2 regions of the Bacillus sp. WC2503 genome follow, and region 1 is predicted to be linked to the other one. Evidence: riboswitches for the same ligand, from Rfam matches in the RefSeq annotation. Region 1 holds a riboswitch; the other holds the start of a gene.

Region 1 (16,108 bases):
GCGCAGGTGCCGACAAAGATGAAAAAGTGGCTGAGAAATCAGGGAAAGCAAAAGAGCAAGCAGTCGTTCCGAAGTATGCTATTTCGGATGAATATTATAAGACGACTGTTCCATTTGATGCAGGATCTGCACGTGGATTAGTTGTGCAGGGATTAAATAATCGTCTTGATATAGATGAATTTGAAACAGGATTAATGCGTATTGCAAAAGAATCATTTAATACGAAAGATTATTTCTTTAAAGGTGGAAGTACTCTAGATGATCAAACCGTAAAAATGCTTGTAAAAAGAAAGCGTACAGATGCCGAACAAAAGGAACTAGAGAGCAAATTAAAAAAAGATGCAGTTAAATTTCCGAATATAGGGCTCAATCCAGCGTTAGGCGAAGGATCAGAATCACTAGAAGTGAAAAATAAAAAAAATCCAATATATATTACAAATATTTTAGAGCATAATTATTATGTGAAAAAAGGCGATAAAGATGTTGAACTTGGTGGTATTGTAGTTGGTTTAGCAATGAATTCTGTTCAATATTTTAATGAAGAGCATGGTTATCCGCGTGAGGCTAAAATCGAGGACGAAAAAATGTTAGCTGAAGGGAAAAAAATGGCGCAAGAAATCTTGAAAGTTATGCACCAAAAAAAGCCCGACATAAAAAACGTTCCGATTACATTTGCGATTTATCGTCAATCTCCAAAGTCTGCACTTGTGCCAGGAAACTTTGTTTCTTATGCTAATGTGGAAAAAGGTAGTGAAACGGTTGAAGATTGGAAACAAATTAACGAGAAATACTATTTGTTCCCGTCTGAACAAGCAAAAACAGACAATAAGCGTGAAGATCTTGCAAGGGTATCTAACTTCAAAGCAAAACTAAGCGATTATTTCCAAGGCGATTATTCCGCTGTTATCGGTACTGGTATGTATAGAGACGAGGAATTAAAAGAAATGAAGCTGGATATTCCTGTCCAGTTTAATGGAAAAGCGGAAATAATTGGTTTTACACAATATGTAGCAGGGCTTGTTATGGAATACTTCCCAAATTATATGAGAGTACAAGTAACGATTAAATCTGTAGAACGTCCAGAAGCGATTATTATACGTGAAGCGAAGCAAGATGAGCCACTCGTAAAAATTTTAGATTAAAGATAAAAGCTGTTCCACAAAGGAACAGCTTTTTTTCTTGAGGAATTTTGTTATAATTTTAAATGTTATAAATAAGGGGATAAGGGGTAAAGGTCATGGACGAACTAAGTCTTCAAGTCATTATTTTATTAATTGCATTCGGATTTTTAGCAGCTTTTATTGATTCAGTTGTTGGAGGTGGAGGATTAATTTCGCTTCCTGCACTAATGTTTGTCGGTTTGTCACCAGCTTCGGCAATTGCAACGAATAAATTAGCTGCAACGATGGGGACGTTTACGAGTGCAATTTATTTTATTCGATCAGGAAAAGTCGATTTTAAAATTGTAGGAAAGTTAATCCCATTAACTATTATTGGAGCGGTCGCAGGTGCTTTAGTGGTAAAATTTATTCCACCGGATATTTTACGTCCATTAGTACTTGTAATGTTGGTGTTTATTGCCATTTATATTATTGCAAAAAAGGATTGGGGAAGCGTATCTACCTATAAGAAGATGACGAAAAGGAAAACATTAATATTTTTCTTTGTTATTTTAATGATAGGGTTTTATGATGGTTTTTTTGGACCAGGGACAGGATCATTTTTAATTTTTGCATTTTTATTAATAGGGTTGGATTTTATTCAAGCAGCGGCATCTGGAAAACTTTTGAACTTTGTTAGTAATATCGTATCTTTAATTACTTTTTTATTTTTAGATATAATTCATTTTGAATACGGTATTATTATGGGATTATCAATGATTTTAGGTGCTTATTTTGGATCGAAGTTTGCAGTTCAAAAAGGCGTTGGATATGTAAGGACTTTATTTTTATTAGTTACTATATTATTGATCGGAAAAAATGTTTTGGAATATACTCATATTTTGTAGATTCATACGCATGTATGAATCTCTTTTTTTATTATATTTTAAAAATTTATTAATTTTTAAAATATAAGTCTAGGAATATTTGAATAAATCTAAATTATCGTGTAGAATAATGTTGTAAAATGTAAACGTTTTTCTAAGGGGAGGCTAAAAAGAATGGTAGTAGCATACAAACATGAGCCATTTACAGATTTTTCAGTAGAGGCTAACAAATTAGCGTTTGAAGAAGGTTTAAAGAAAGTAGAATCTTATCTTGGACAAGACTATCCATTAATTATTGGGGGAGAAAAAATCACTACAGAAGATAAAATTGTTTCTGTAAACCCTGCAAATAAAGAGGAACTTGTTGGTCGTGTTTCAAAAGCAAGCCGTGAATTAGCTGAAAAAGCAATGCAAGTAGCGGATGCAACATTCCAAACTTGGAGAAAGTCAAAACCAGAAATGCGTGCAGACATTTTATTCCGTGCTGCAGCAATTGTTCGTCGTAGAAAACATGAGTTCTCTGCTATCCTTGTAAAAGAAGCAGGTAAACCATGGAATGAGGCAGATGCTGATACAGCGGAAGCAATCGACTTTATGGAATATTATGCTCGTCAAATGTTGAAATTGAAAGACGGTATTCCAGTAGAAAGCCGTCCAATTGAATATAATCGTTTCTCTTACATTCCATTAGGAGTAGGTGTTATCATTTCTCCTTGGAACTTCCCATTCGCAATTATGGCAGGTATGACAACAGCTGCTTTAGTTTCTGGTAACACAGTATTACTAAAACCAGCTAGTACAACTCCTGTAGTAGCTGCGAAATTCATGGAAGTATTAGAAGAAGCTGGCTTACCAGCTGGCGTAGTAAACTTCGTGCCAGGTAATGGTTCTGAAGTTGGTGACTACTTAGTAGATCATCCTCGTACACGTTTCGTAAGCTTCACTGGATCTCGTGATGTAGGTATCCGCATTTATGAGCGTGCAGCGAAAGTAAATCCAGGTCAAATCTGGTTAAAACGTGTTATCGCTGAAATGGGCGGTAAAGATACAATCGTTGTTGATAAAGAAGCAGATCTTGAATTAGCAGCTAAATCTATCGTTGCATCAGCATTCGGATTCTCAGGACAAAAATGTTCTGCATGTTCTCGTGCTGTAATCCACGAAGATGTATATGATCACGTATTAAATCGTGCTGTTGAATTAACAAAAGAATTAACAGTTGATAACCCAGCTGTATTAGGTACAAATATGGGTCCTGTTAATGACCAAGCTGCATTCGATAAAGTAATGAGCTATGTTGCAATTGGTAAAGAAGAAGGTAGAATCCTAGCAGGTGGCGAAGGAGACGATTCTAAAGGCTGGTTCATCCAACCAACAATCGTTGCTGATGTTGCAGAAGATGCTCGCTTAATGAAAGAAGAAATCTTCGGACCAGTAGTAGCATTCTGTAAAGCAAAAGACTTCGATCATGCACTTGCAATTGCAAACAATACAGAATACGGTTTAACAGGAGCAGTTGTTTCTAATAACCGCGACCATATTGAAAAAGCACGTGAAGACTTCCACGTAGGTAACTTATACTTCAACCGTGGATGTACTGGTGCAATCGTAGGTTACCAACCATTCGGTGGCTTTAACATGTCTGGTACAGACTCTAAAGCTGGTGGCCCAGATTACTTAGCACTTCACATGCAAGCAAAAACTACTTCTGAAACTTTATAAGAAATAGTAGAGGAGCTTTTCACAGAATGTGAAGAGCTCCTTTTAAATTAGAATCCCATATATTACTATTATTCGAAGAGGACGAGCTAAACCCTATTAATAGCGGGATAAACATGTAAATAGAAATAAAGTGACGGGAAAAGTTGATTTATTAGTCACATTTTTTAGTATTCATTTTAAGAATTTCCTGTATAATACAATTTGAAAGAAAATCTATGGTTTGACAAGAAACACTCTTTTCGGTTTTGCTCACTGAATGGAGTGTTTTTTTGTAACCAAAAATTCCTCTGTACTCATTGCATTTGCATATACTCCATTTAAACTGGCCAAAATTGTATTGTGAATATAAACAGCTGGTATAGTAGCATTCTTAAAAGAAAGATCTTTTGTAGCACAAGCATCGTGTATAACGGTACAATGAAAGCCGAAATCAAAAGCAGCTCTTACGGTAGCATCAATACACATATGAGTCATCATCCCGCATATGACGATGTGTTCAATGTCTAAACGTTGTAATTGTTCTAAAAGATTAGTTTCTCGGAAGCTATTTGGATAATGTTTGAGTATAACAGTTTCTTCTCTAAGCGGACGGACATTCTCGTGAATATGGACACCTTCTGTATTAGGTAGGAAAAAAGTAGCATCATTTTTTATTGCTACATGCTGGATATGAAAAATAGGTCCGCCGTTCATTCTAAAGTGTTTTAGTAGCTCACTGGCATACTCACTTGCTTCTACCGGATTGCGCAATTCCATCTTTCCATTTGGAAAATAATCATTTTGGATATCAACGAGTAATAGAGCTGTTTTCATATATTCACCTTCCTCTGATTTCATATTCAAATAATAGTATTCAATTCATAGAAAAAATAATCCTTTTAAAAAATATGAGGGAGAAGAATTTTACATAACCTTCAAGATTACTATTTTATTATGAATTTTTATTTGAAAATTTTAATAAAGAAATAATTAATATTTTTCTAAAAAATGTATTGACTCTCACTATTCTGAGTTCTATAATGAGAATTAATTAAACGACAATTAAATCGATACATTCTTATCCAGAGAGGTGGAGGGACTGGCCCTACGATACCTCAGCAACGGGTTTTTTAATACCGTGCTAACTCCAGCAAGTCTTTATAGGCTTGGAAGATGAGAAGATGTGAACGAGTACATATAAGTGCTCTCCTTCTTATCTTTTATTACTGATAAGAAGGAGAGCACTTTTTATTTTACCTCGAAAGCTCTACTTCTAGTTTTTACAGCATATAGGAGGGAAGAAAATGATTTCTTTTAATAACGTAAGTAAAGTATATGAATCAGGTGGGCAATCTGTTCATGCTGTGGAGGATGTAACATTATCAGTTGAGAAGGGCGAAATTTTTGGCATTATCGGATTTAGTGGTGCTGGAAAGAGTACGTTATTACGCCTAGTAAACATGTTAGAGAGACCGACTGCAGGAACGATCTCAATAGATGATAAAGATATTACATCCTTATCAACGAAAGAATTACGGAAACTTAGACAAAGAATTGGGATGATTTTTCAAAGTTTTAATTTATTTAATTCAAGAACAGTGTTTGGGAATATTGCTTATCCATTAAAGTTAGCGAAAGTACCAAAGAATGAAATAAAAGAAAGAGTCAATGAACTGCTGAAGTTTGTAGGGCTAGAAGATAAAGCAAACTATTATCCGGAGCAGTTATCAGGCGGACAAAAGCAACGTGTTGGGATTGCTAGGGCACTTGCAACATCACCAGATATACTTATATGTGATGAGGCAACATCAGCCTTAGATCCAGAAACAACGACAGAGATTTTAAACTTATTAAAGAAAGTCAATCGTGAATATAATTTAACAATTCTTCTTATTACACACGAAATGCATGTTGTGAAAGAAATTTGTCACCGTGTAGCTGTAATGGAGAAGGGAAAAGTTATTGAAGAAGGAAAACTGTTTGATGTTTTCACACAACCAAAAACAAAGACAACTCAAAACTTTGTACGTTCTGTTATTAATGACCACTTGCCAGAAAGTGTTCTAGCGAAAATTCAAAATGGTGGTCAGATTTATCGCTTAACTTTTACTGGTGAGGAGACAGGACAGCCGGTACTATCATATATCGCAAAAAACTATAACGTCGATGTAAATGTACTGTACGGAAATATTATTGAACTTCAAAATGTGCTATTTGGAAATCTTCTTGTAGAATTGCAAGGTGAACAGAAGGAAATTCAAAAAGCATTACAACATCTAAGACTGCAAGTGAAGCTGAAGGAGGTAGAAGCTCATGCGAGTTGATTGGAGTATATTTTGGCCTCGCATATTAGATGCGACGGGGGACACCCTCTTAATGGTAATTGTAACCCTTATATTCGCTATAATTCTTGGTATACCTCTAGGTTTACTTTTATATGTAACGAGAAAAGGTAATTTTTTAGAAAATAAATGGGTTTTTTCTATTCTTAACGTCATCATTAATACAATTCGTCCAGTTCCATTCATTATCTTTTTAGTAGCTTTAAGCCCACTAACAAGAAGCGTGATCGGAACGACGATTGGAACAGCGGCAGCAATCTTCCCAATGACGTTAGTGGCATCTATTGGTATTGCTAGAATGGTTGAAACAAATCTTGTCTCAGTTCCGAAAGGAGTAATTGAAGCTGCACAAGCGATGGGCGCTTCACCACTTAGAATTGTTTTTGAAATTCTCGTGCCAGAAGCGTTAGCACCATTGATCTTAGGTGTTACGTTTATGACAGTTGGTTTAATTGAATTTTCTGCAGTTGCTGGGCTTGTCGGTGGTGGTGGTCTTGGTGACTTAGCGATGACATATGGTTATCAACGTTTTGATACATCAGTTATGTTCGTAACGGTCGTTTTACTTATTATTCTCGTACAGATAGCTCAAAATTTAGGAAACTACTTTGCGAAAGTGTTTTTACGCAGATCATAAAAAGGAAGAGGGGAAAAGAAAATGAAGAAAATTTTAGCATTTGCATTATCAGCGATTGTAGGAATTTCAGCACTAAGCGGCTGCTCGGGTGGAGACACAGGTGCAGGAGCAAAAGAGAAAGTAGTTCGCGTCGGTGTAACTGGAACGGATGGAGACGTTTGGGAAATTTTGAAGAAAAAAGCTGAAAAAGAAGGAATTAAAATTAAACTGGTTGAGTTCTCTGATTATACAACGCCAAATAAAGCGTTAGCTGATGGAGATATTGAATTAAACTCATTCCAGCATATTGCTTTCTTAGAGCAATTTAAAAAGGAGCATAAGTTAGATATTACAGCTGTCGGTACAACACAAATTGCACCAATGGGCTTATTCTCTGAAAAATATAAGAAAGCAAATGAAATCCCAGATGGTTCAGAAATTGCTATTCCAAATGATCCAACGAACCAAGCACGTGCATTAAAACTTCTTGATGCAGCGGGGTTATTGAAACTTAAAAAAGATTTTGGTCTATTTGGGGATCCAAGTGGTATCGCTGAAAATCCGAAGAAGTTAAAAATTACACCGGTTATTGCACAGCAAACACCTCGTGTATTAAAAGATGTAGCTGCTTCAGTTATTAATAACGGTGTGGCTGGTCAAGCTGGATTAGATCCAGCGAAGGATCCTATTTTCTTAGAAGATCCAAAGAATGAAAATGCGAAGCCTTATATTAATATTTTCGCAGCTCGTACGAAAGATAAAGACGATCCAACACTGAAAAAAGTAATTGAATTATATCATTCAAAAGAAGTAACAGATGCAGTTAAGAAAGAAACAAAGGATGGTTCAATTTCAGTAGATCTTTCATTTGAGGAGCTTGAAAAAATCGTAAAATAATCATTGGGTTTAATGAACTAATAGAAGGAACCCCTCCGCTGTTAGTTCGTTCAACATATAATCTACTTAACAAACAAAACCCTAATTTTGTACCTTCCAATTTTGTATAACGTAGAATCCAATGTTTGTTAAGTAGAGTGATGGACCGGGAGTTTTCCTGGTCTTTTTTTATTACTGAAAGCAGCTAGCGAATAGTAAGGTAATCCAAATTATAATGGGATAAGAAAGTAAGCTGAAAATGAGTGTAATTACGAATTGCTTTTTATGAATTAATTGTTTTTTGGATGAAAAAAAGAAAATAGAAAAGATAACAATGAAAACTGAGGATATTACGCCAGGATTATAGGAGCGATAAATCAAAAACAAAATAATATGTTGCACTGCGTTAAAGAAAATGGCCCCTTGTATAAAAATAATCCAGTATATAGAAGACAAGAAGTTTAGTTGATATAGAAAGACGATAAGTACGACGAAGATTGTTAATATGGAAATGGCAATGAAAAATTGTTGGCTAGTTATAAGATGAATTGAAAATTGATTAGCAAGATATTGTCGCATTTGGAAAGCTTCTTCAAGGTTATGAATGAAAAATAATAAAGGAATGATCCAAAGCGTAATAGTGGAATGTTTTTTTATCAACTTATATCACTCCAATAAAGTATAGAAAGCCTAAAAAGGCCCTCTATACAGAGATGATTATTCAATTATGATACTTTTTAAATTATCTTCATGATGCTCTCGTTCTTTCGGATAAGCAGCTAGCTCCTCTTGCAAAATACTTAGCATTTGCTTAGCTGATTGCTGGATTGGAGTAGGTAGCTCTTCTAATATACGCATACCGACTCTTACTTTTGTCCGAATTACTTTTCGTAGTAATTCCTCATGCATGCACCACACCTCCAAATCGAATGTTTAGTACATCCTCTTCAAACTTGGCTCCTTGAATAGAAAGGTGTGTTAATGTTTTTGGTAATGTGATGTTACGTTTAACAGAGCCGGCTCGAATAATAAGCTCATCACCTTTTTGATTTAATGAAAGTTCACTTTTGTTTGAGAAGGGGATGGACAGAACGAAAATATATTCATCGCCATCTTTTTTCACATATTGTGTGCGACCATTGAATTTCACTTCAGTAGGAGAGGGATCGGATTTAAATAAAGCATTGCCTACACGCTCTAACATAGGTAAACCAACAACTTCTTGTTCAAACATGGGAGCTTCGTAAATAGGAAGCGGCTGAAAACTATCTTGAATTAATGTTTTATATTTCTTTTGCGTATCTTTCCATGCTTGAAAATAAGGATCGGTGACAGTGTTAGGGATGACACGGTTAATCATGATGGCATCTACGTTATAATCGTATAAATTTAAATAAGTAAAACTACGCTGAGCTTCTTTAATGACCATTTTTTCGGGATTTACAACGATGCGGATACTTGTTATTTCTCGGTTCGATAAAATATCTCTCATTTCTCCAAGCTGTTCAAGTGTATTTGTTAATTCGTCCATAATATCATCGGTTGGAAGGGGGACACCAAGAAGTGGTTGAGCTACAGGACGAACGACTTTTAAAACTTTTCTTTTAATAGGAAATAATTTTTCCATCCACCAGCCGAGCATGTCTGGAAAACTAAGCATTGCTAATGTTTCTCCTGTTGGAGCGCAATCAATGATGATAACGTCGTATGTGTTTTTTTATAATAATCGAGCACGCGAAGTAAGCTAATTAAATCTTCCATACCAGGAAACATCGTTAATTCTTCTGTTGTAATATCATCAGCTGCTTTGGAAGTGAATAACAAGGTAATGTATTTCTGTAACTTTCCCCAGCCTTTTTCCATTTCATAAATCGTATTAATCTCTTGTGCCCACAAGTTTTCGCGAATTTCTAATGGCTCAGAAGATAGCTTTATACCAAATGAATCTCCTAAACTATGAGCAGGATCTGTACTCATTACTAATGTTTTTAATCCTTGTTTTGCGCTTTGAAGTGCTGTTGCTGCTGAAATGCTAGTTTTTCCTACGCCGCCTTTACCTGTATACAAAATAATTCTCATCATTCTATCCCCTTTGTTTCGGTTATCGAATATTACGAACATCGAAGTATTTAAGTGAATAAAAACCCAGTTAGGGCTTTATCCCGCATTAACGGGCAGTAAGACTTCCGTCCAAAAATTCGGCTGGAGCAAAGAAATTAGGTGGGGGGGCAACTGTCCGTAAATGCCCGATTGGTTCAACTAATAATCAGTGAGGGATGAGAAAACCCCTCACTGATTAAAGTTTCACTTTATTCAATCGGAATGTTTTTCATTCTAGGTGTAGAAACCTTTTCTTCTATTTTTTGCTGTGACGTAGCAATGTGATTCATAATTTTTTGGAAGATTTGTAGTAAGAATGCTTTTTCTTCTTCTGACAATGCTTCTGTCACTAGGCTAAAGTAATGGGCTGCATTTTGTTTTACTTCTTGAACGAGCATTACGCCGTTTTCTGTTAAACGAATTAATACAATGCGTCGATCGTTTTCATCACGGTACCGTTCAATATACCCCTTTTTTACAAGGCGATTTACAACACCTGTCGTTGTACTCATCGGTATATCAAGAAGGTCAGCAATTTTTGTCATTGTAATATCTGTATTTCGCTCCATCCAAAGTAAACAAAATACTTCTGTCTTGGAAAGTGTTAAATCAAGGCTTACCCATTCTTCAGGATAGAAAAGTTTCTTGGCGTTATCTAGCAGTAAGTCTAAAAAGTGTTCATATTGCAACAATTAATTCCACTCCCGTATATTTCGAGGTTCGTAATATTTGTTTTTATTTTATGTAGAATAGAAATAAATGTCAATATTTTTAATTTATTTTTCAGATTAGACAGAAAACAATCTTTAAAAGGGCATTTTTTTATGATAGATTAATAAATAGAAAAAGAATTTTACATAAAAATCCATAACGGTAAATATATTTATCTATAATGGATGTGCATCTAACAAGGGGGATAATGATGAGAAGAAGAAATACGCAAGCGTTCACGTTTTTAGCATGGACTTCATTTGTTTGTGCGCTTTCAGGGATGCTAATTGGGATTTACACGTTAGATGAAACGCTTAGTGTAAAAGGGTACTATTTAATTGGAACGTTATTTTTAACGATGTCTTGTTTTGTATTACAAAAAACAATTCGTGATAATGAAGAAGATAACGAGAGATTTCCAAAAAATAAACCGTTAGATAAAGAGTAAATTGTAAAGAAAGGCGTTTGCCTTTCTTTTTTTATGTAAAAATGCCGTAAGTGCCATGTGTTGACTTGCTTGAAGTACTGAAAATTTGGTATCATCAATAGTATTGTAGATTGAACGATATATTATGGAGGTGGCCTAGCCGTGTCAAGAATTTCCGTTGAGAATGTAAAGCACGTAGCACATTTAGCACGTCTTGCAATTACTGATCAAGAAGCAGAAAAATTTCAAAAACAACTAGATGCAATAGTTACATTTGCAGAACAGTTAAATGAATTAGATACAACAGATGTAAAACCAACAACTCATGTATTAACTATGAAAAATGTTATGCGTGAAGATGTGCCAGAAAAAGGTTTACCAGTAGAAGAAGTATTAAAAAATGCACCGGATCACAAAGATAATCAAATCCGTGTTCCAGCAGTATTAGAATAGAGGAGGGGAATTTCGATGTCATTATTTGATCATTCTGTATCAGAGTTACATAAGAAGTTAAACAACAAAGAAATTTCCGTTACGGATTTAGTAGAAGAATCTTACAAACGTATTGCGGATGTTGAAGATAACGTAAAAGCTTTTCTTACATTAGATGAAGAAAATGCACGCGCGAAAGCGAAAGAATTAGATGCTAAGATCGGCGCTGAAGATAATGGTTTATTATTCGGTATGCCAATCGGTGTAAAAGATAACATTGTAACTAACGGTCTTCGTACTACTTGTGCGAGCAAAATGTTAGCAAACTTTGATCCAATTTACGATGCGACAGTTGTGCAAAAGTTAAAAGCTGCTGACACAGTTACAATCGGTAAATTAAATATGGACGAGTTCGCAATGGGTTCTTCAAATGAAAACTCAGGTTTCTACGCTACAAAAAATCCATGGAACTTAGATTACGTTCCAGGCGGATCTAGTGGTGGTTCTGCAGCAGCTGTAGCAGCAGGAGAAGTATTATTCTCTCTAGGTTCTGATACGGGTGGTTCTATTCGTCAGCCAGCTGCATATTGCGGTGTTGTAGGTTTAAAACCAACTTACGGACGCGTATCTCGTTACGGATTAGTAGCATTCGCATCTTCACTTGACCAAATCGGACCGATTACACGTACAGTAGAAGACAATGCATACTTATTACAAGCTATTTCAGGTATTGACCGCATGGATGCAACTTCTGCAAATGTTGAAGTTGGAAACTACTTAGCTGGTTTAACAGGCGATGTTAAAGGTTTACGCATTGCTGTACCGAAAGAATACTTAGGCGAAGGTGTTGGCGAAGAAGCTCGTGAGTCAGTACTAGCTGCTTTAAAAGTATTAGAAGGTATGGGCGCAACTTGGGAGGAAGTATCTCTTCCACACTCTAAATACGCTCTAGCAACGTATTACTTATTATCTTCTTCTGAAGCATCTGCTAACCTTTCACGCTTTGATGGCGTACGTTACGGTGTTCGTTCTGATAATGTAAATAACTTATTAGATCTTTACAAAAACACACGTAGCGAAGGTTTCGGTGACGAAGTAAAACGCCGTATTATGCTTGGTACATTTGCACTTAGCTCTGGTTACTATGATGCATATTACAAAAAAGCACAACAAGTACGTACATTAATTAAAAACGACTTTGAAAATGTATTTGCTAACTACGATGTTATTATTGGACCAACAACGCCAACTCCAGCATTTAAAGTGGGCGAAAAAGTGGATGATCCAATGACAATGTATGCAAACGACATTTTAACAATCCCAGTAAACTTAGCAGGTGTTCCAGCGATTTCTGTTCCATGTGGATTCGGTGCTAATAGTATGCCACTTGGATTACAAATCATTGGTAAACACTTCGATGAAGCGACAATTTACCGCGTTGCACATGCGTTTGAGCAAGCAACAGACTATCATACAAAAAAAGCAAGTCTGTAAGGAGGCGAGCATAGATGAATTTAGAAACAATTATTGGTTTAGAGGTTCACGTTGAGTTAAAAACAAATTCGAAAATTTTCTCTGCGAGTCCAACAGAATTCGGAGCAGAGCCAAATACACAAACGAGTGTAATTGACTTAGGATACCCAGGGGTACTTCCAACTTTAAATAAAGAAGCAGTTAACTTTGCAATGAAAGCTGCAATGGCATTAAACTGTGAAATCGCAACGGAAACGAAGTTCGACCGTAAAAACTATTTCTATCCAGATAATCCGAAAGCTTACCAAATCTCTCAGTTTGATAAGCCAATTGGAGAAAATGGTTGGATTGAAATCGAAGTAGATGGCAAAAAGAAACGTATCGGTATTACACGTCTTCATTTAGAAGAAGATGCTGGTAAATCAACGCATACAGCTGACGGGTCATTAGTAGACTATAACCGTCAAGGTATGCCTTTAATCGAAATCGTGTCTGAGCCAGATATGCGTACGCCAGAAGAAGCATACGCATACTTAGAGAAGTTAAAATCAATCATTCAATACACTGGCGTATCTGATTGTAAGATGGAAGAAGGTTCTCTACGTTGTGATGCGAATATTTCCCTTCGTCCAGTTGGACAAGAGAAATTCGGTACAAAAGCAGAACTGAAAAACTTAAACTCATTCACTTACGTACAAAAAGGTCTTGAGCACGAACAAGTGCGTCAAGAAAAAGAATTGTTATCTGGTGGTATCATCCAACAAGAAACACGTCGTTATGATGAAGCAACGAAGAAAACAATCTTAATGCGTATAAAAGAAGGATCTGACGATTACCGTTACTTCCCAGAGCCAGATTTAGTTGAACTTTATATCGATGATGCGTGGAAAGAAGAAGTGCGTGCTTCTATTCCAGAACTTCCAGATGCACGTAAAGCTCGCTATGTTGCTGAAATTGGATTACCAGCTTATGATGCACACGTATTAACATTAACGAAAGAGATGTCTGATTTCTTTGAAGCAACAATTACAGATGGAGCAGATGCGAAATTAACATCAAACTGGTTAATGGGTGAAGTACTTGCATACTTAAACAAACAACAAAAAGAATTAAAAGATGTTGCATTAACGCCTGCTGGTTTATCTAAAATGGTTCAATTAATTGAAAAAGGTACAATTTCTTCTAAAATCGCGAAGAAAGTATTTAACGAGTTAATTGAAAAAGGTGGAGATCCAGAAGAAATCGTTAAAGCGAAAGGTCTTGTTCAAATTTCTGACGAAGGTACACTTCGTAAAGTCGTAACAGAAATCCTTGATAATAATGAACAATCTATTGAAGACTTCAAAAACGGTAAAGACCGTGCAATTGGCTTCTTAGTTGGTCAAATTATGAAAGCGACAAAAGGACAAGCAAACCCACCGCTTGTTAACAAAATCTTACTTGAAGAGATTAATAAGCGATAAAATAAGAGAGAGATTCTTATTTTTGAATGCTAAAATAGTATAGATTCTTAAAGATTAAACAGAAAAAACACCCTTATTTGGGTGTTTTTTCTGAGTTAATCAAACGTTTGTTTAAATGGTGAAAAATAATTTAAATAAACGTTTGATTAACTGTCAAAAGTGAAAAAATGTTTGTATAGCAACTATGGTATGATAGTTGCAAAAAGGTGGGAATAATGATAAATCTAGACATAGAGGTTTTTTTTCATCTCATGAAATAATAGATAATTATTATTCGTTATATGTAAATTTTTATGGAAGAATGGATAGACATAAAGTGAAACTTTAATCAGTAGTGGGGGTGTTCATCCCCCGTTGATTATTAGCCTTCACCAATCGGGTTCTTACTGCCTGTTTGAGCGGGATAAAAGAAGGATAGGAAGATGAGAGGAGGTAGGCATAGGGATACTGAATAAGAATTCGGTGTATTCTTTTTTTCAATGAATAAGGAATTTCCTGTGCTAATAAATGATGAAACGAGCAAGGATTATTTATAACCCTACTTCTGGGCGTGAGCTATTTAAGAAGAGCTTACCAGAAGTATTACAAAAATTAGAACAAGCTGGATATGAAGCGTCTTGTCATGCGACGACTGGTCCTGGAGATGCAACTGTAGCGGCGAGACAAGCTGCGGATCGTAAGTTTGATGTTGTTATCGCCGCTGGTGGTGACGGTACGTTAAACGAAGTGGTAAATGGTTTAGTAGGACATGAGCATCGTCCGAAGTTTGGAATTATTCCAGTTGGAACGACAAATGACTTCGCACGTGCGATCGGTGTACCTCGCGCTATAGAAGAGGCAGCCGATATTATTTGTGAAGGGAAAACAGTTCCTTTAGATCTTGGTAGAGCGAATGATACATATTTCATTAATATTGCTGGTGGCGGCCGTATTACAGAATTAACATATGAAGTACCAAGCAAGCTAAAGACAGTATTAGGCCAACTTGCTTACTATTTAAAAGGAATAGAAATGTTACCATCATTACATCCAACATATGTTGAAATCGAGTATGATGGGAAGTTATTACAAGAAGAAATTACGATGTTTTTAATTACAAATACTCGTTCAGTTGGTGGATTTGAAAAAGTAGCACCGTATGCATCGATTAACGATGGATTATTTGACTTATTAGTGCTGAAAAAAGGTTCTATCGCTGATTTAATTAAAGCAGCAACACAAGCGCAGCGTGGGGAACATATTAACAATCCGAAAGTACTATACACACAAGCAAATCGAATTAAAGTGCATTCACCAGATAAACTAATGATTAATTTAGATGGTGAGTACGGTGGGGATGCCCCGATGGAATTCGAAAACATATATCATTGTCTGGAATTATTTGTTCCTGAACATCAAGAGGATGCCCTGTAAGGGCATCTTTTTTTATTAGAATTGTAAATTGGAAGTTAGTTTGATTTTTATGGTATTTTTACAATTCATTTATTTTATATCCATATTTTATTGATACACTGAAGAGGATAAGAAATGAGAGGTAGGGTGCTATGGAGAAGGTAAAAGCAATACTATTTGATAAAGATGGGACATTAATGGATTTTCACTCAATTTGGATAAAAGTAGCGGAAGAGCTTGTAGCGGAATGTATAAATTTATATCAATTACCAGAGTCAATGCAGCAAGCTTTATTAAAAGAGATTGGTGTGGATGGGGTATTTGTTCATCCAAGTAGCGCACTAGCGGCTGGAACAAGCCTCGATGTAGCAAAGGGGCTTTGTAAGTATATTAAGTCATCTAAGGAAGAGGAGATGCATGAATGGGTAAGTGAAAAATTATTTTCGCTTATGTACGAGCATCGTTCCTATATGAAAATGACGGCAGATCTACCAAGAATTTTACAAAGTTTAAAAGATAAAGGATTTATTTTAGGTGTTGTTACAGCTGATGATTTTGCGCCGACAGAATTATTTTTAAAACAATATC
Region 2 (16,108 bases), 3.0 Mb from region 1:
GTGTGAAAAAAGCGTAGAGGAGGATGCTTATGTTAACGTGCAATGGGAGTAAAACGTTTCAAACATTTATTAAAGCTGTAACTGATTTAATAAATGGTGATTTATTAGAAGAAGAAATCGTGTGTAAAATTGAAACATTACTAGAAGAACTTTTAGAAAAGAAAACATGGCTTCCGTTAGATAAACAGAAGTCAAATTCGGCTCAATATGCACGACACTTACTGTATGAAGATCCATTAAAACGTTTTGAAGTATTAGCTCTCGTATGGAAAGATGGACAATCTACACCATTACATGATCATGATGGTACATGGGGAGTAGAAGGCGTTTTTTCAGGAAGGATAATGGTGCAGAACTTTGTTCAAACGAAGCAGCTTGGAAATTCACTTTCTTATTTAACACATACAGGAAATCTTTATTTGGGAGAAGGCGAAACAGATAAAGTAATTCCACCAGCTGATTGTCATATTCTGGAAATACCCGAAAATGAAAGCGTAATCACTATTCATATATACGGAAAGCGTTTAGAAAAGTTTAAAGTATATATCCCAACAGAAGAAAAAAATGTATATATGTGTGAGACAAAATATATTAGTTATAATTCATAGCATAAAATCCAAAGCTTTTCTATAAAAAGAACAGCTTTGGATTTTATTTTTAATTATTTCTTGACCTGAAACGCTTTTCATAAATTATAAATAAGGAGTACTTCACGAGATTCGTATGAAAACGATACCTTTTATTTAATAAAAACTCGTGTATTTATAGAAAGTGGTGAAGAAATAATGAAATTAATCGCAATTGATCTAGATGGAACTCTTCTTTCAGGGAATAAAATGATTAGTAAAGAGAATGCAGAAGCAATTCGAAAATGTCAAGAAGCTGGCCATGTTGTAGCAATTTGTACAGGACGTTCTATTGTGGATATTGAACGACTATTGTTAGAAGTTGGTTTGGAGTGTCCGATTATCGCAGAAAATGGTGCGCTTATATATAAAGATAAAAAAATGATGAAGAGATATCCAATTCAAAATATGCAGGCACTTGAGATTGTAGAATATCTTGAAGAGAATGGTTTGTATTATCAGCTCTATACTAATAAAGGTGTGTATGTACCCGATTATGGAGTAGAGAGTGTACGTAATGAAATCGAGTATGTGAAGAATGCAAAAGGAAATTTCGATTTGAAAGAGTTAGAAACGATTGCTGCATTATACCTTGAGCATACAGCATTTCATAGCACAGAAAGTTGTAAACCAATTGTAGAAATGGATATACATGTGCATAAACTTTTACCGTTTTCTTATGACATAGAGAAATTAAAAAAATTAAAAGAAACGTTTCTGCATAATACGGATTTAGCTATTACATCTTCCTATTGGCATAATTTAGAGATTAATCATCGAGATGCTCAAAAAGGAAATGGATTATATACTTTAGCAGAACATCTTAATATTCCAGTTGAAAACACTGTAGCAATAGGCGATGGCTTAAACGATGTTTCTATGATGGAGAAAGCAAATATATCAATTGCAATGGGAAATGCAGTTGAAGAAATAAAAGCGATGTGTAAATACGAAACGTTAACAAATGAAGAACATGGTGTCGCACATGCTTTATATAAATATGTAATGTAATAAAAAGAAAAAAAGAATCCAAAAAGATTCTTTTTTTCTTTTTATTAGGGGTAAGGTATTCTATGAGATTCATAGAAGCCTTATTACACCTCATTATATAGAATATATTGGAATAAATGTTTATATTTTTCATGAAAGTTGTGAATTTTTTGTGAATTTTATGATTATTATATTTTTATCCCGCATTAACGGGCAGTAAGACCCCTCACCTCAAAATTCAGCGGAAGCAAAGAAGTTAGGTGGGGGATGAACAAAACCCCCACTGATTAAAGTTTCACTTTATACTTCTACTAGCAGCGCATAACATTCCCATATTATTTTCTGTTTTTAATTGAAAAATAGAATTTGTTTGAATAATTATTCTACAGCTATATACCTAGGAGCACTTTCTTCGTATAATGAAGAAGTATGAATTTTGAATTTGTATAAATTTTACATATTGAGGTGAAAAAGGAATGAATGCGCGGCTAATGGAACTTATTGATGTGAGTACAATAGAAACCATGGCAGAACAATTTTATAAATTAACCAACATATCACATCAACTTCTTGATGCTGAAAACGAATGTATATTTTCATTTGGAATTAATGAAATGAAAGTATGTAAACTTCCAAAAATTGAAATCCCCCTTTTCTTATACAATCAATATTTAGGATCTTTTGTTGTATGGTCCAAACGAAGCGAAATTTTCAATTGCCAAAAATATTTTGAAATGCTTTCTAACCTTATTATAACTGGGGTGAAAAAAGAAGTTCAAAGTAAAAATATATCGTTACTTTCTCGAAAAGAGGAAGAACTACATACGATCTTACAAAACATGCCTGTTATGGTTGATGCGCTTGACTATAATGGAGATTTTGTTTTGTGGAATCGAGAATGCGAGATTGTAACAGGTTATACTGCTGAAGAAATAATTGGGAATCCAAACGCTCTTCAATTACTGTATCCTGACCATAATTATCGCCATCAAATACAAAATAAATTTTTGACTCGTGGAAAAAATTTTAGAGATTGGGAAATGAGTTTAACATGTAAAAATGGAGAAATTAAAACGATAATGTGGTCCAATATATCAGAGCAATTTCCTGTAACAGGATTTAGTTACTGGGCTGTTGGGGTAGATATTACACATTTAAAAGCAATAGAAGAGCAATTAAAACAACAAACCTCTGAATTAGAATTAATTTTCAAAGCTTTACCAGATTTATGTTTTTTAACAAAAGATGATGGGACAATTATAGATTATAAAGCAGGATCCCCTACAAAATTTTACGTGCCCGCAGAAGCTTTTATGGGAAAAAAGTTTTACGAAATATTACCGTCTCCAGTAGCACAGCAATTTCAAGAAGCAATTCGCCAATTGAAAGATGAAGGAAAGAATGTAATTGTAGAATATCCTCTAACAATTAATGGAAGTATTGATTTCTTTGAAGCTAGATGTTTACCATTATTACAAGATAAAATTATGATCATTGTCCGCGATATTACAGAGCGGAAAAAGGCAGAAGAATTGCTAAATAAATCAGATACACTTGCGGCAATTGGTCAATTAGCAGCCGGTGTAGCTCATGAAGTGAGAAACCCATTAACTGTAATTAAAGGATTTATACAGTTATTCCAAATTAATAAAGAGGATCAAGAGAAATACTTTGACCTTATGCTTTCCGAAATAGAAAGAATAGAAGCAATTCTCCAAGAGTTTTTGTCGATTGCTAAAACTGATGAAATAAATACAGAAAAGAAAAATATTTATCAAATTTTTAAAAATGTCGTATCACTAATTAATACAAAAGCAATCATGACAAATATTCAAGTTGAACTATTTACAGATTCCGAAGAGATAATCATTGAATGCTCAGAAAATCAATTGAAACAAGTTTTTATTAATATTTTGCAAAATTCAATTGAAGCAATGCTAAATGGTGGGAAAATTTCAATTCATATAAAAGAAATACATAAAAATGGTGTCATTATTAGTGTAATAGATGAAGGAATAGGAATACCTGAAGAAAGAATTAAAAGATTAGGTGAACCTTTTTATAGTACGAAAGAAAAAGGTACCGGTATTGGATTGATGTTAAGTTATAAAATTATTGAAAGTCATCAAGGAACAATAAGTATAATGAGTGAGGTTGGTGTCGGGACAACTGTAACGATTTACTTGCCAAAAATGCAGAGTAAACAATCTCTATCAAATTGTGATGATAGATGTATTTCAATACGTTCTAATATTAAATCTTAAAATACTTAATACCCAATAACAAAGCTAAGCTTTTGTTATTGGGTATTTTTATATTTAATTTAGTAAACTTTACCTTTTCTTTATGTTTGTTTTAATTTCTATTAAGTTTTGAACGTTATATTTATATGCGTACAAAGTAATGTGTGGAAATTGTACATTACTTTTAATATAGAAAGCCTAAAAGTATTAAAAATGTTGTAAGGAGGAGATTATGACGAGGTGAAAAAGAAAGAGAAAAAGAGTGGTAGAGCAATACCGATGCGCTTAAATATTTTATTCTTTTGTGTATTTTTATTATTTTCTGCCATGATTATACAGTTAGGTAAAGTACAAATTGTCGATGGAGAGACATATAAAAATGAAGTAGAAAAGAGAGAAAAGGCAACTGTGAGTCTTTCTGTCCCGCGTGGGAAAATATTTGATCGAGAAGGGAATCCAGTTGTTGATAATAAGTCTTTACGCACGATTACGTATACAAAGATGAAAGGTGTAAAATCAGAAGATATACTAAAAACTGCAAGACAACTTGAGGAAATAATTGAAATGCCGCAAGAAGATATAGACAAGTTAACTGAGACGGATAAGAAAGATTTTTGGATGCAATTAAATCCAAAACTCGCACAAAATTTAATATCAAAAAAAGAAATAGACAAGTTTAGGGAAAAAGATATTACGGGTAAAGACCTAGATAAGAAAATAGAAGATTTAAGAAGAAAGCGTGTTACAGATAAAAATCTTCAAGAGTTAACAGCTCAAGATATAAAAGTGTTAGCTATTAAAAGTAAAATGACTGCAGGTTACCAAATGGCTCCTCAAATTATTAAAAAAGATGTGAGTGAAAAGGAATATGCAAAAGTTAGTGAAAATTTAGGAAATCTTTCAGGGGTAGACGCATCGGTTGATTGGGAGAGACACTATGTAAATGATGGCTTATTTCGTTCAGTCCTTGGAAACGTTTCGAATGCTGATGAAGGATTGCCACGTGAACGATTAGATTATTATTTAGTGCGTGATTATAGCCGAAATGACAGGATAGGGAAAAGTTACATTGAGCAGCAATACGAGGATGTGCTTCACGGCTCGAAAAAAGAAGTGAGAAGTGTAGCTGATAAGCAAGGAAATACAATGAGAATGGAAACAGTTTCTGAGGGGAAAAGTGGGAAAAATTTAACGTTAACAATTGATATGGAATTACAGAAAAAAGTTGAAGAGAGCATAGAAAAAATATTAAAGGCATATAAAGGTTCAGAATCGATGTTAGACCGTGCTTTCGTTGTAATGATGAATCCGAAAAACGGCCAAGTATTATCAATGGCTGGGAAAAAGCTTATAGAAAAAGACGGAAAAACGGAAGTAGAAGATTATGCTTTAGGTACGATGACAAGTTCATATGAGCTTGGATCAACTGTTAAAGGTGCAACAGTATTAACAGGATTTGAAACGAAAGCTATAACACCAGGTACATATTTTTATGATGCACCAATGAAGTTTAAAGGAACTAAGGAAAAAAAGTCTTGGAAAGAGTTCGGAAATATTGATGATCTAAGGGCGTTACAAGTTTCTTCAAACGTTTATATGTTTAATACAGCATTGAAAATTGCAGGTGTAGATTATGTGAAAAATAGTTCGTTAAATATTAAACAGGAATATTTTGATAAAATGAGATATTATTTCAGGCAATTTGGATTAGGTGTTCCAACTGGTATTGATTTACCGAACGAAACAGCTGGACAAATTGGTAAAAAAGATAATCAACCTGGTTTCTTACTAGACTACTCGATTGGACAGTATGATACGTATACACCACTTCAGCTTGTACAGTATATTTCGACTATCGCAAACGGCGGTTATCGAATGAAACCACAAATTGTTCAAGAGATTAGAGAACAAACCGCTCAAAAGGATGAAATCGGTAAAGTGATGCATGCAATAGAACCTGTTGTTTTAAATAGAATTGATATGAAAGAAGAATATATCAATCAAGTAAAAGAAGGGTTTAGAAGAGTATTCCAAGAAGGGGATGGAACGGGAGTAAGGGCGTTCCAAAAAGCACCGTATAAACCAGCTGGCAAAACAGGAACTGCACAGACTGTATACGGTGGAGAAAGTGATATTGGGAGAAATGAGAAAGGCGATCGTAGAGAATGCTATAATTTAACATTAGCAGGATATGCGCCATATGATGATCCAGAAGTAGCATTTTCCGTTGTAGTACCATGGGTTATAAATGATAAGTCTGGTATTAACTCTGATATTGGGAAAGAAGTTTTAGATGCTTATTTTGATTTGAAAAATAAGCGATTAACTGGCGAAGCACCAAAAACTTATGACTCTAAAGAGAATTAATATATACGAAACGTCTCTAGCATTTATATGAACTAGAGGCGTTTTTACATACGAATAGGTTAGAAATGAGGTATATATGAAGCAATTAATTCTAAAAGATTGGAGAAAAATATGCAGCTATATTTTAATTATAATAGGCATTCTTTTTATTAATAAGTCATTTTTATTTTGTATGGTAGAAGGAATTTCAATGCAACCTACTTTGAATGAAAATAATCGAATACTAGTTAATAAGGCTAGTATCTATTTTTCTTCTTTTCATCATGGTGATGTTGTAATAATAAAAAAAGAAGACGAGCCTACATACTACGTGAAACGAATTATTGGATTACCAGGGGATAACGTACAAGTAAGAAACGATGTGGTATATATTAACGGCAAAAAACGAGATGAGTTGTATATACAGTTAGATATGTCACAAGTATCAAATCGTTTTTCAAACTTTAGAGAAATGAAAGTTCCCACGCATAAATTATTTGTGTTAGGTGATAATCGAAATCATAGTAAAGATAGTAGGAATACGCTTGGACTAATTGATGAGTCAAATATAATAGGTAAAGTAAAAATGGTATATTATCCATTTGATCAAATAAAATGGTTAAAATAATTCTATTAACTATTCACGTTTTATAAAATAATTCATATATTGATAGCATAGGACAAGCAGAAAAGCTTATCCTAACCTCACAGAACACTCCTTATCACAGTTAGGCATCTACTTATGTAGATGCCTTTTCCGATGAATAATAATTATTTATCAACCTAAAGTAGTAAGCAAATTGGGACTATTAGGGGAAGATTGCTTGTAATAATTACAGTACGATTAATAAGAACATTGAATTGTAAGGAGTGAGAAATACGTGTTGAATATTTTAATAGTTAATTTTCCTGCAGAGGGACATGTAAATCCTACATTAAGTTTAGTAAAGGCTTTTACTGAAAGAGGAGATAAGGTACACTATATTACAACGGAAAACTTTAAGGAAAGGCTTGAAGTTTTGGGAGCTATTGTACATACTCATCCGGATTTATTAAAGGAGATTTCTATTGATAATGAAACTTCCTATGGATTAACAACTTTCTTTCATGTACATGTTCAAACTTCTTTATATATATTAGAAATTACGAAAGAATTATGTAAAAGCATAAATTTTGATTTCGTAGTTTATGATATATTTGGTGCCGGAGAGTTAGTAAAGGAATATTTACAAGTTCCAGGCATAGTTTCCTCTCCTATATTTTTAATTCCACCAGAAGTATTGGAAACCTTGCCTTTTCATCCAAATGCAGAAAAACAATTCCAACCCGATGAACTCTCTGAAAAATTACTGTATCAAATGGAACATGAATTTGGAGTAAAGCCCAAAAATCATCTTCAATTTATGCAAAATAAGGGAGACATTAGTCTCGTGTATACAAGTCGTTATTTTCAACCTAATAGCGATTCGTTCGGAGAAAAGAATGTTTTTATTGGGCCGAGTATGATAAAGCGCAAAACAAATATAAAGTTTCCACTTGAATTGCTTTCAAAAAAGAAAGTTATTTATATTTCAATGGGAACACTTCTTGAAGGGCTCGAACCATTCTTTAATACTTGTATTGATGCTTTTTCAAATTTCGAAGGGATTGTAGTAATGGCGATCGGTGATAGAAATGATATTTCAAAAATTAAGCAAGCTCCAGACAATTTTATTATATCCCCTTACGTACCTCAATCAGAAATATTAAGTGAAGCAAATGTTTTTATTACACATGGTGGAATGAATAGTGTACACGATGCAATTCATTACAATGTCCCATTTGTGATAATACCGCATGATAAAGATCAACCAATGATAGCGCAAAGATTAACTGAACTTGAGGCAGCACATAGATTATTGAAAGAGCATGTTAATGTGCAAACTTTAAAAGAGGCGGTAACAGACGTTCTTTCAAATGAAAAGTATAAACATGGCATTCGAAAACTGAATGAAAGTTTTTTAGGGTGTGGTGGTTCCAAAAGAGCCATTGCAGTTATTGATGCTCTTTTAAATAAATAGTTCGGACAATATACAAGCATAGAGGCTCTACCTTTATGCTTGTATATTATTATCCAGCAAATTGTACAGCAGTATTTGCATGTAAAAAAGCAGTATCAAAAACAGGAACAGTAAGGTCATTTTGGGAAATAAGTAATGGTATTTCAGTACAGCCTAGTAATATACCTTCCGCACCGTTTTGAATTAATGAATTGGTAATTTGTATTAGTTTCTCTCTTGAAGTTTCTGAAATAATGCCTCTACTTAATTCGTTTAATATGACGTGATGGATAAAAGTTCTTTCTTCGTCATTTGGGATAATTGTCTCAATGTTATATTTTGCTAGTCGTGATGTATAAAAATCTTGTTCCATCGTTTGTTTCGTTCCTAATAGTCCGATACGTTTTATATTCTGTTCTACCATTTCTTTAGCACTTACATCACCGATATGAAGAAGTGGAATTGATATTGCTTGTTCTACTTCCTCAGCAAATAAATGGACTGTATTTGAACACATTAATAAACATTCCGCCCCGGACTTTTCAACCTTTTTAGCAACTGTGACTAATTCGTTTTTTACTTCTTCATATTGATGGTTTTGTAATAAAGTAGTTACTTCTCCAAAATCCATACTATATAAAACGAGCTTCGCATTTTGATCGTATTGAGAGAGTGTTAGCGTATTAATATGTTTATAGTATAGTGATGTAGATTCCCAGCTTAACCCACCAATTAAACCAATTACTTTCATCATACATTCCCCCTTGTAACAATTTCGAATCCATTATTTCATAATTCCGATAAGAATACAATGATTTAAATACACTATTTAATAAAAAATAAAAATAATTAGAAAAGTGTTGAAATTTATCTTTCTTAGTGCCATAATACGAATTACAAATTAATACTTATCCAGAGAGGTGGAGGGAACGGCCCTAAGAAACCTCAGCAACCCCTATGTGCATTCATAGGAAGGTGCTAATTCCGCAGAGGACACGATGTGTTTTTTGAAAGATAAGAGGATTCTTGCACGTGAAAGAAAATGACCTCTTATGTAAGAGGTCATTTTTTGTTGTATAGAAAGGGAGTGTCGATGCATAATTCATTATTAAAATAAATATAGAGTAATGAAAGCTGACTAATTTGAGAGGAGAATTGAAATGAACAAATTATCAACAAAGTTAGTAGTAGCAATCGGAATCGGAGCAGCTTTATATGGGATATTAGGACTTTGGGGATTTACTATTGCACCAAATACATTTATTAAACCTGGATTAGCTATATTAACCATTTTTGGAGCGTTATTTGGTCCAGTAGCAGGACTGTTAATAGGACTTATCGGTCATACCGTAACAGATACGATCTCTGGTGGGGGGATTTGGTGGGGCTGGGTTCTGAGCTCAGGAATTATTGGTTTTGCGATGGGGCTCATTCAAAAAAGAGGTGGGTTTAATGTGAAAAATGGGTCGTTTAGTAAGGGAGATATTTCTTATTTAGCAATTACTGGTTTAGTAGGTATTGTCATTGCTATTATATTTGCTGGGGTATTCGATATTATCGTGATGGGAGAACCGTTTGACAAAATTGTTATACAAGTATTAGGGGCAACCATTGCTGATGTTATTGTTTTCTTAGTTCTTGGATTACCGATTACAATTGGCCTAGCAAAATCGAATAAAAAACATACACATTTAAAAATTGAAAAGTAGGGATGTTAACATGCAACCAATTATTTCGTTTGAAGAATTCAGCTTTCAATATAAGCATGCTGCGCAGCCTACTTTGAAAGATATTACATTTCATATCAACCCTGGAGAAAAAGTACTAATTGCTGGACGAAGCGGTTCTGGGAAGTCGACATTAGCTCATTGTATTAATGGGCTAATCCCATTTTCGTATGAAGGGATTAGTACTGGTAACGTATTAATTGCTGGTAAAGACCCGAGGAAAGGCAGTATTTTTGAACAGAGTAAGCATATAGGAACAATATTACAAGATCAAGATGCTCAGTTTATTGGCCTTACAGTAGAAGAAGATGTCGCTTTTTATTTAGAAAATGAATGTGTAAATCAAGATGATATGAAAAAGAGTGTTGCAGACTCATTAACAAAGGTAAAGATGCATACTTTTCGTAAACAAAGTCCGCATGAATTATCAGGAGGACAAAAACAAACGGTTTCTCTTGCAGGTCTCTTAACAACAAATGCGGATATATTATTGTTCGATGAACCTTTAGCAAACTTAGATCCGCTAAGCGCCATACATACGATAGAACTTATGAAAGATATACATGCACAAACTAATAAAACAATTGTAATTATTGAACATCGAATAGAAGAAATATTAAAATTGGATTTAGATAAAATGATTTTAATTGATGAAGGTAAAGTCATTACGGTAGGGACTCCGGAAGAAATATTAGCATCAAATATATTGCCTCGTATTGGCTTAAGGGAGCCGATTTATATTGAAGCATTAAAGAGATTACATTTTGATAGTAATAATGCTGTAATATATCCACTGGAAAAAATTCAAAAGGAAAAAATTAGTGGCGTTTTAAAAGAATGGATGCAGAAGCAAGTTTTTTTAAAAGATGCTACTAAAAATAAAGAATTATTAAGAGTAGAGAATTTATCATTTTCCTATCCTAATAGACAAAGAGTATTGAAAAATATAAATTTTTCGATAAGTAAAGGAGAACTTATCGCTCTTTTAGGACACAATGGAGCTGGAAAATCAACATTAGCTCACAGTCTTATTGGTATAAATAAAACAAGTAATGCAGGGATTTTATTAGATGGAGAAAATATTAGTTCTTGGTCTATTCGTAAGCGTGGGGAGATGATCTCTTATGTGATGCAAAATCCAAATCATATGATTACACAACCTACTGTTTTAGAAGAGGTTTCATTCACATTAAAATTAAAAAAGTTTTCTAAGGAAGAAGTTAACTATAGAGCTGAAGAATCATTAAAAATCTGTGGTTTATATCCATTTCGTAATTGGCCAATTCAGGCATTAAGCTATGGGCAGAAAAAGAGATTAACTATCGCATCTGTATTAACAACAAATCCTAAACTTATCATATTAGATGAACCGACGGCTGGACAAGATTATTATCATTATAAACAGTTTATGTCATTTATTAGAAACCTGGCTAAAAAGGGAATATCCTTTATTTTCATAACACACGATATGAATCTAGCATTAGAATATGCAGACCGAGCGGTAGTTCTACATGAGGGAGAAATCATTGCGGATAATACTGCAACTACTGTATTAGGACATAAAGAAACGTTACAAAGAGCCAATCTAAGAGAGAGTTCTTTATTCGAGCTTGTTACATTTAGTGAAATTTCATGTCCAGAAAAGTTTATGGAACTTTATTGCGATGTTAGTAGGAGGGAGGAAAATGCATAATACGTATTTTCGTCGTATGGATGGGGCTGTGAAATTAGTTTTGTTTATATTTTGTATGACGCTTACTTTTATGTTTTTTGATTTTCGCATATTACTAATTTTATTTATGTTTGGATGTATCGGACTCTTACTTGCTAAAATTCCACTTCGTAAAATTTTACTTATTTTTACTGTTATATTTACATTTAGTTTATTAAACACTGTTATGATTTTATTAATTACACCGACTCATGGATCTGAATTAACTGGATCGTATACTTCGTTTTTACATATTGGTTATGCAACAATTACATATGAAACATTATTTTATGCAGTTACACTTTCATTAAAATATTTTACGTTGTTACCATTTACACTTATCTTTATTTACACGACAGATCCAAGTGAATTTGTAAGTGGCTTAAGTAAACTTGGTATTCATTATAAGATTACATATGCAATAAATATTGCACTACGTTATATACCTGATATTCAGTCCGAATATAAAATTATTAAACATGCGCAAGAAGCGAGAGGAGTAGCTTTTGAAAAAGGGGAAGCGAGCTTATGGATTCGTATGAAAAACCGTATTTTAATTTTCTGGCCGCTAATCATTCATTCTCTAGAAAGAATCGATACCGTTTCAAATGCAATGGATTTAAGAGGGTTTGGAAAGAAGGATAAACGTACGTGGTTCTATACAAGTAAAGCGGAAAGTGGTGATTTCATTGCTTTATTTACAGGTGTTTTTATTTTAATGGTTGCAGTATATTTAAAACTAAATGTATTTCAAAACTTTTGGTATCCATTTTAAAGCACTCGCAATCGAGTGCTTTTACTTATTTTTAAGTAGACATGCTCAAAAAAGGGATATATACATAATGTATAATACGAACCAGTTAAAATGATCAACTACCTATTAGTTTTCAAACCAAAAGGAGGAAAAAATATGAGTTACGGTGGTTCTTGTGGTTTTGGTGGAGGTTTCGCTTTATTAGTTGTGTTATTCATTTTATTAATAATTGTAGGATGCAGCTGTTGGGGCGGAGGATACTAATTTTTAATTAGTCTTCACAAATGTAAACTTAAAAAACATAGAAGATACTTATGTATCGAGACAAAGAAAAAAGGAGCTATTATGCTCCTTTTTTCTTTGTTATATATTTTTATCTTTTGGGAATGTAATCGTTAAAGCCGTTCCTTTACTAACGGTACTTTGGATTTTTAAATTACCATGCATCGTTTCAATAATTTTAACAGCAACCATCGTACCTAAACCAGTACCTTTTGATTTTGTACTAAAATAAGGTTCGCCAAACCTGTTAATTTGCTCTTGTGACATTCCAATTCCGCTATCTTCAATTCGTATTATAACTTTATTATTGCTTATGGTGGAGGATATATTTAAGGTACCACCATTAGGCATTGCTTCAATACTATTTTTTATTAAGTTTAAAAAACATTGTTGAAAGTGCTGTTTATTACCAACAATGTTTGCCTTTGAGAAATCTTTTGTAATATGTATCGTATTCATATTACATAATGGCAATATCATATTAATAGCTCGATTTAACTCTTGGTCTATTGAAATATGATCTAGTTTTTCTGGTGCTGGTTTAGCAAACGTTAAATAGTCATCAATAATCTCTTGCGCACGATTTAATTCTTCAAGTATATGTTCAATGTATTCGTCCCTTGATTCAGGAGATAAATTTGGTGTTTTTAAAAGTTGTGTAAATCCCTTTACGACAGTTAAGGGATTTCTTACTTCGTGCGATATACTAGCAGCAAGTTGACTAACGATCTCCATCTTTTCCATTTTAATTAATTTTGAGCGCATAAATACTGCATCTTTTAAAACTTCATTAAAATAAACAATAAATAACATTAAAGTAGTCGGTAATAATATGAAATAAATAATATATAAATTATTTACTTCAAATTCTGATAATGTTAGTACAATCACAGTTGTAAATATTGCTAGGAAAAAAGTTAAAAACATAGCAAAAGCTACTTTAACCTTTCTATTGTATGCATTAAATTTTGTAGATGCGAATGCTGTTATGATGAACATTGTGCCATAAACAATAACTGTTAACATGTTAAATCCATAAAATAAAACTCTTGTAATTAATAAAATAGTAAACAATATAATGCCGACAGGGAATCCACCATAAAGTGTACCTATTATTACTGGGATTTGTCTTAAATCATGAATACAACTTTCATCCATATAGATAGGGTATCGCATACATAAAATAAGTGGGATACTCGTACAAAGAATAATAAGCAGTCTTTTATATTTCTTCAAATAGCGCCTGTTATCATATATAAAATAAAAAATAAATATACTACTTAAAATGTAAAGAAGATTATTTAATACATTTTGATTAATATAAACAAAGTCCATAATATTAGCCTCGTCATTCTGAATTTCCATTTCATATGTATTATACATGATAAAAGTATAAACTCTATATTTGTTTTAAAAATATAAGCTTATATCATTTTAGCACTAGATACTTTTAACCATGCTTCATAAAATTCTTTTACTGATGTATACCGTTCTGCACGGTTTTCATTCACAGCACGAGAGGCAACCTCATATAATTCTTTACTTGCACCCCATTTTATAAAGGAACGATCTTTTTCACCACCTAAAAGTGCGAAAGCTACCGCGCCCATATTAAATACATTTGTTTTTTCATCAATTATAGCGTTTAGCTCAAATTCTTCAGGAGACATAAAACGAGAGGAACCCCATAGTCTTCCCATTTTATTTATGTATGGTTTTTTAGAGTATAAATCAATATCACAAATCTTCGTCTCATTTGTACTAAAATTATGTAAAATACTACCGTCATAAAAATCTATAGCTACATAGTTTTTCTGTTCTACATGAGCATGGAAAGAAAAAATCGCATTCAATGAATAAATTCGTTCCACAACAGTTAAATGTCTAAATTTATAAAATGGAGAGTTTGGATTTTTATATTTCTCAGGAGGTGGGAAACTCCAATGTGGGTGAAGCGATTCCCCATCAAACCAATCAAATATTAAAACATATCCATTATGTACTGGAAAGTGTTCAATTAAAGTTATTAGTGATTCATGTTTTAATTCATCGTAAAGGGAAACCGATTTTATTAATGTTTCAATAGCGGCCTCTGGAGTTCCATTATATGCAATTGTTTGTGCTCCTGCATATTTAACAAATTTCTTATGACCATCCTTTTCTACACCAAAACATATATTACCCGAATCTTGTTGGTCAAAAACGGCAAATACAGTTCCTAATTTCAAAAGCCAATCAAAATTATGATGTTCTTTTAATTGTAATGTTACTTGATTCAACTGAATTTCAACTGGAATATCTTTCATAATGTACCTCGCATTTATTATAATAAAGTTGTATGTTTTAATATTCGACATATTTTGTGAAAATCCTATATTAATAACATGAAATTTTATAAATATAATGATAAAAGCTTTTTAGGAGGCAAATAAAATGGATCAAAAAATTATTATAAAATCCTATCAAAAAGACTGGCATGAAGAATACTTAAAGGAAAGATACAAATTTAATTCTTTATTAGGGGAAGAAATTGTTGCTATTGAACATATAGGAAGCACTGCCGTAGAAGGGTTAGGCGCTAAACCTCTTATTGATATGATGATTGGCGTAACGGATTTACAAATTACCGAAAAGTGGACTCATATCCTTTCGGAAATTGGATATGAGTATGTCCCAAAAGAAACACCAAGTTGGCGGTTTTTCAGAAAGGGGAAATGGAGAGCGGGTACTCATCATTTGCATGTTTATATTTATAATAGCGAGGAATGGAGAAATAATCTTTTGTTTCGAGACTTTCTAAAAAAACATGAATGGGCACGTAAAGAATATAGAGAACTAAAAGAGGGGCTTGCAGCTACATATCCTTTTGATCGTGTGTCGTATACAAATGCAAAAGCGCCATTTATTCGAAATATAATAGAATTGGCTAGAATCAATTAAAGTTAAATTTACAGTTTTTTATCTAAATAGTTTTGAAAATAGTACTGATAAATCCTTCTTTTGCTTTTTAAAAGGAAGGATGTTCTGTTTTGTCATAAAAATATACTTTCTTTCTATTTATTGGAGACAGATTGTTTTATTTATTTCAATGTTTCTAGTACATTAAAAATATTAAGGGGGAATGAAACAATGAAAGCAATTATACATCAATATAAAAAAGGATTAGAGGGGTTAGAATATAAAATTTTATCTGAATTAACTCCTAATGCTGGTGAAGTAAAAGTAAAGTTAAAAGCTGCAGGGTTAAATCATAGAGACTTATTTATAATAAATAATAGAAAAGAAATGGATATACCATTAGTAATAGGATCAGATGGATCGGGCATTGTTACAGAAATCGGAGAAGGGGTTTCAAATACTTCACTACATACCGAGGTTATTATTAATCCT

What was found. Region 1 has a riboswitch for S-adenosylmethionine ahead of ACUN26_RS25715 (methionine ABC transporter ATP-binding protein). Riboswitches for the same ligand answer to the same signal wherever they lie in the genome.
Region 2: it holds a riboswitch for S-adenosylmethionine, as region 1 does, so the genes downstream of both, ACUN26_RS09975 (ECF-type riboflavin transporter substrate-binding protein) here and ACUN26_RS25715 (methionine ABC transporter ATP-binding protein) in region 1, are expected to answer to the same signal.

What each region holds. Positions count from the first base shown of each region.
Region 1 covers NZ_JBQYMD010000001.1:4,964,699-4,980,806, forward strand. Annotated here, with positions in the region: gene ACUN26_RS25695 (CamS family sex pheromone protein) at 1-1,142, shown strand, start outside; gene ACUN26_RS25700 (TSUP family transporter) at 1,238-2,008, shown strand; gene pruA (L-glutamate gamma-semialdehyde dehydrogenase) at 2,162-3,709, shown strand; gene ACUN26_RS25710 (cysteine hydrolase family protein) at 3,959-4,522, opposite strand; SAM riboswitch class I at 4,764-4,868, shown strand; gene ACUN26_RS25715 (methionine ABC transporter ATP-binding protein) at 4,993-6,012, shown strand; gene ACUN26_RS25720 (methionine ABC transporter permease) at 6,002-6,667, shown strand; gene ACUN26_RS25725 (MetQ/NlpA family ABC transporter substrate-binding protein) at 6,689-7,543, shown strand; gene ACUN26_RS25730 (HXXEE domain-containing protein) at 7,715-8,182, opposite strand; gene ACUN26_RS25735 (DUF3926 domain-containing protein) at 8,240-8,431, opposite strand; partial or broken gene ACUN26_RS25740 (ArsA family ATPase) at 8,424-9,604, opposite strand; gene ACUN26_RS25745 (MarR family winged helix-turn-helix transcriptional regulator) at 9,832-10,314, opposite strand; gene ACUN26_RS25750 (YiaA/YiaB family inner membrane protein) at 10,545-10,781, shown strand; gene gatC (Asp-tRNA(Asn)/Glu-tRNA(Gln) amidotransferase subunit GatC) at 10,923-11,213, shown strand; gene gatA (Asp-tRNA(Asn)/Glu-tRNA(Gln) amidotransferase subunit GatA) at 11,229-12,686, shown strand; gene gatB (Asp-tRNA(Asn)/Glu-tRNA(Gln) amidotransferase subunit GatB) at 12,701-14,128, shown strand; gene ACUN26_RS25770 (diacylglycerol kinase) at 14,636-15,541, shown strand; gene ACUN26_RS25775 (HAD family hydrolase) at 15,673-16,108, shown strand, end outside.
Region 2 covers NZ_JBQYMD010000001.1:1,948,543-1,964,650, forward strand. Annotated here, with positions in the region: gene ACUN26_RS09940 (cysteine dioxygenase family protein) at 30-608, shown strand; gene ACUN26_RS09945 (Cof-type HAD-IIB family hydrolase) at 786-1,637, shown strand; gene ACUN26_RS09950 (PAS domain-containing sensor histidine kinase) at 2,093-3,880, shown strand; gene ACUN26_RS09955 (peptidoglycan D,D-transpeptidase FtsI family protein) at 4,100-6,226, shown strand; gene lepB (signal peptidase I) at 6,303-6,833, shown strand; gene ACUN26_RS09965 (macrolide family glycosyltransferase) at 7,087-8,265, shown strand; gene ACUN26_RS09970 (aspartate/glutamate racemase family protein) at 8,315-8,998, opposite strand; SAM riboswitch class I at 9,150-9,265, shown strand; gene ACUN26_RS09975 (ECF-type riboflavin transporter substrate-binding protein) at 9,405-9,953, shown strand; gene ACUN26_RS09980 (ABC transporter ATP-binding protein) at 9,964-11,664, shown strand; gene ACUN26_RS09985 (energy-coupling factor transporter transmembrane component T family protein) at 11,657-12,457, shown strand; gene ACUN26_RS09990 (YjcZ family sporulation protein) at 12,593-12,700, shown strand; gene ACUN26_RS09995 (sensor histidine kinase) at 12,800-14,101, opposite strand; gene ACUN26_RS10000 (protein kinase domain-containing protein) at 14,143-15,024, opposite strand; gene ACUN26_RS10005 (GrpB family protein) at 15,152-15,658, shown strand; gene ACUN26_RS10010 (zinc-binding dehydrogenase) at 15,848-16,108, shown strand, end outside.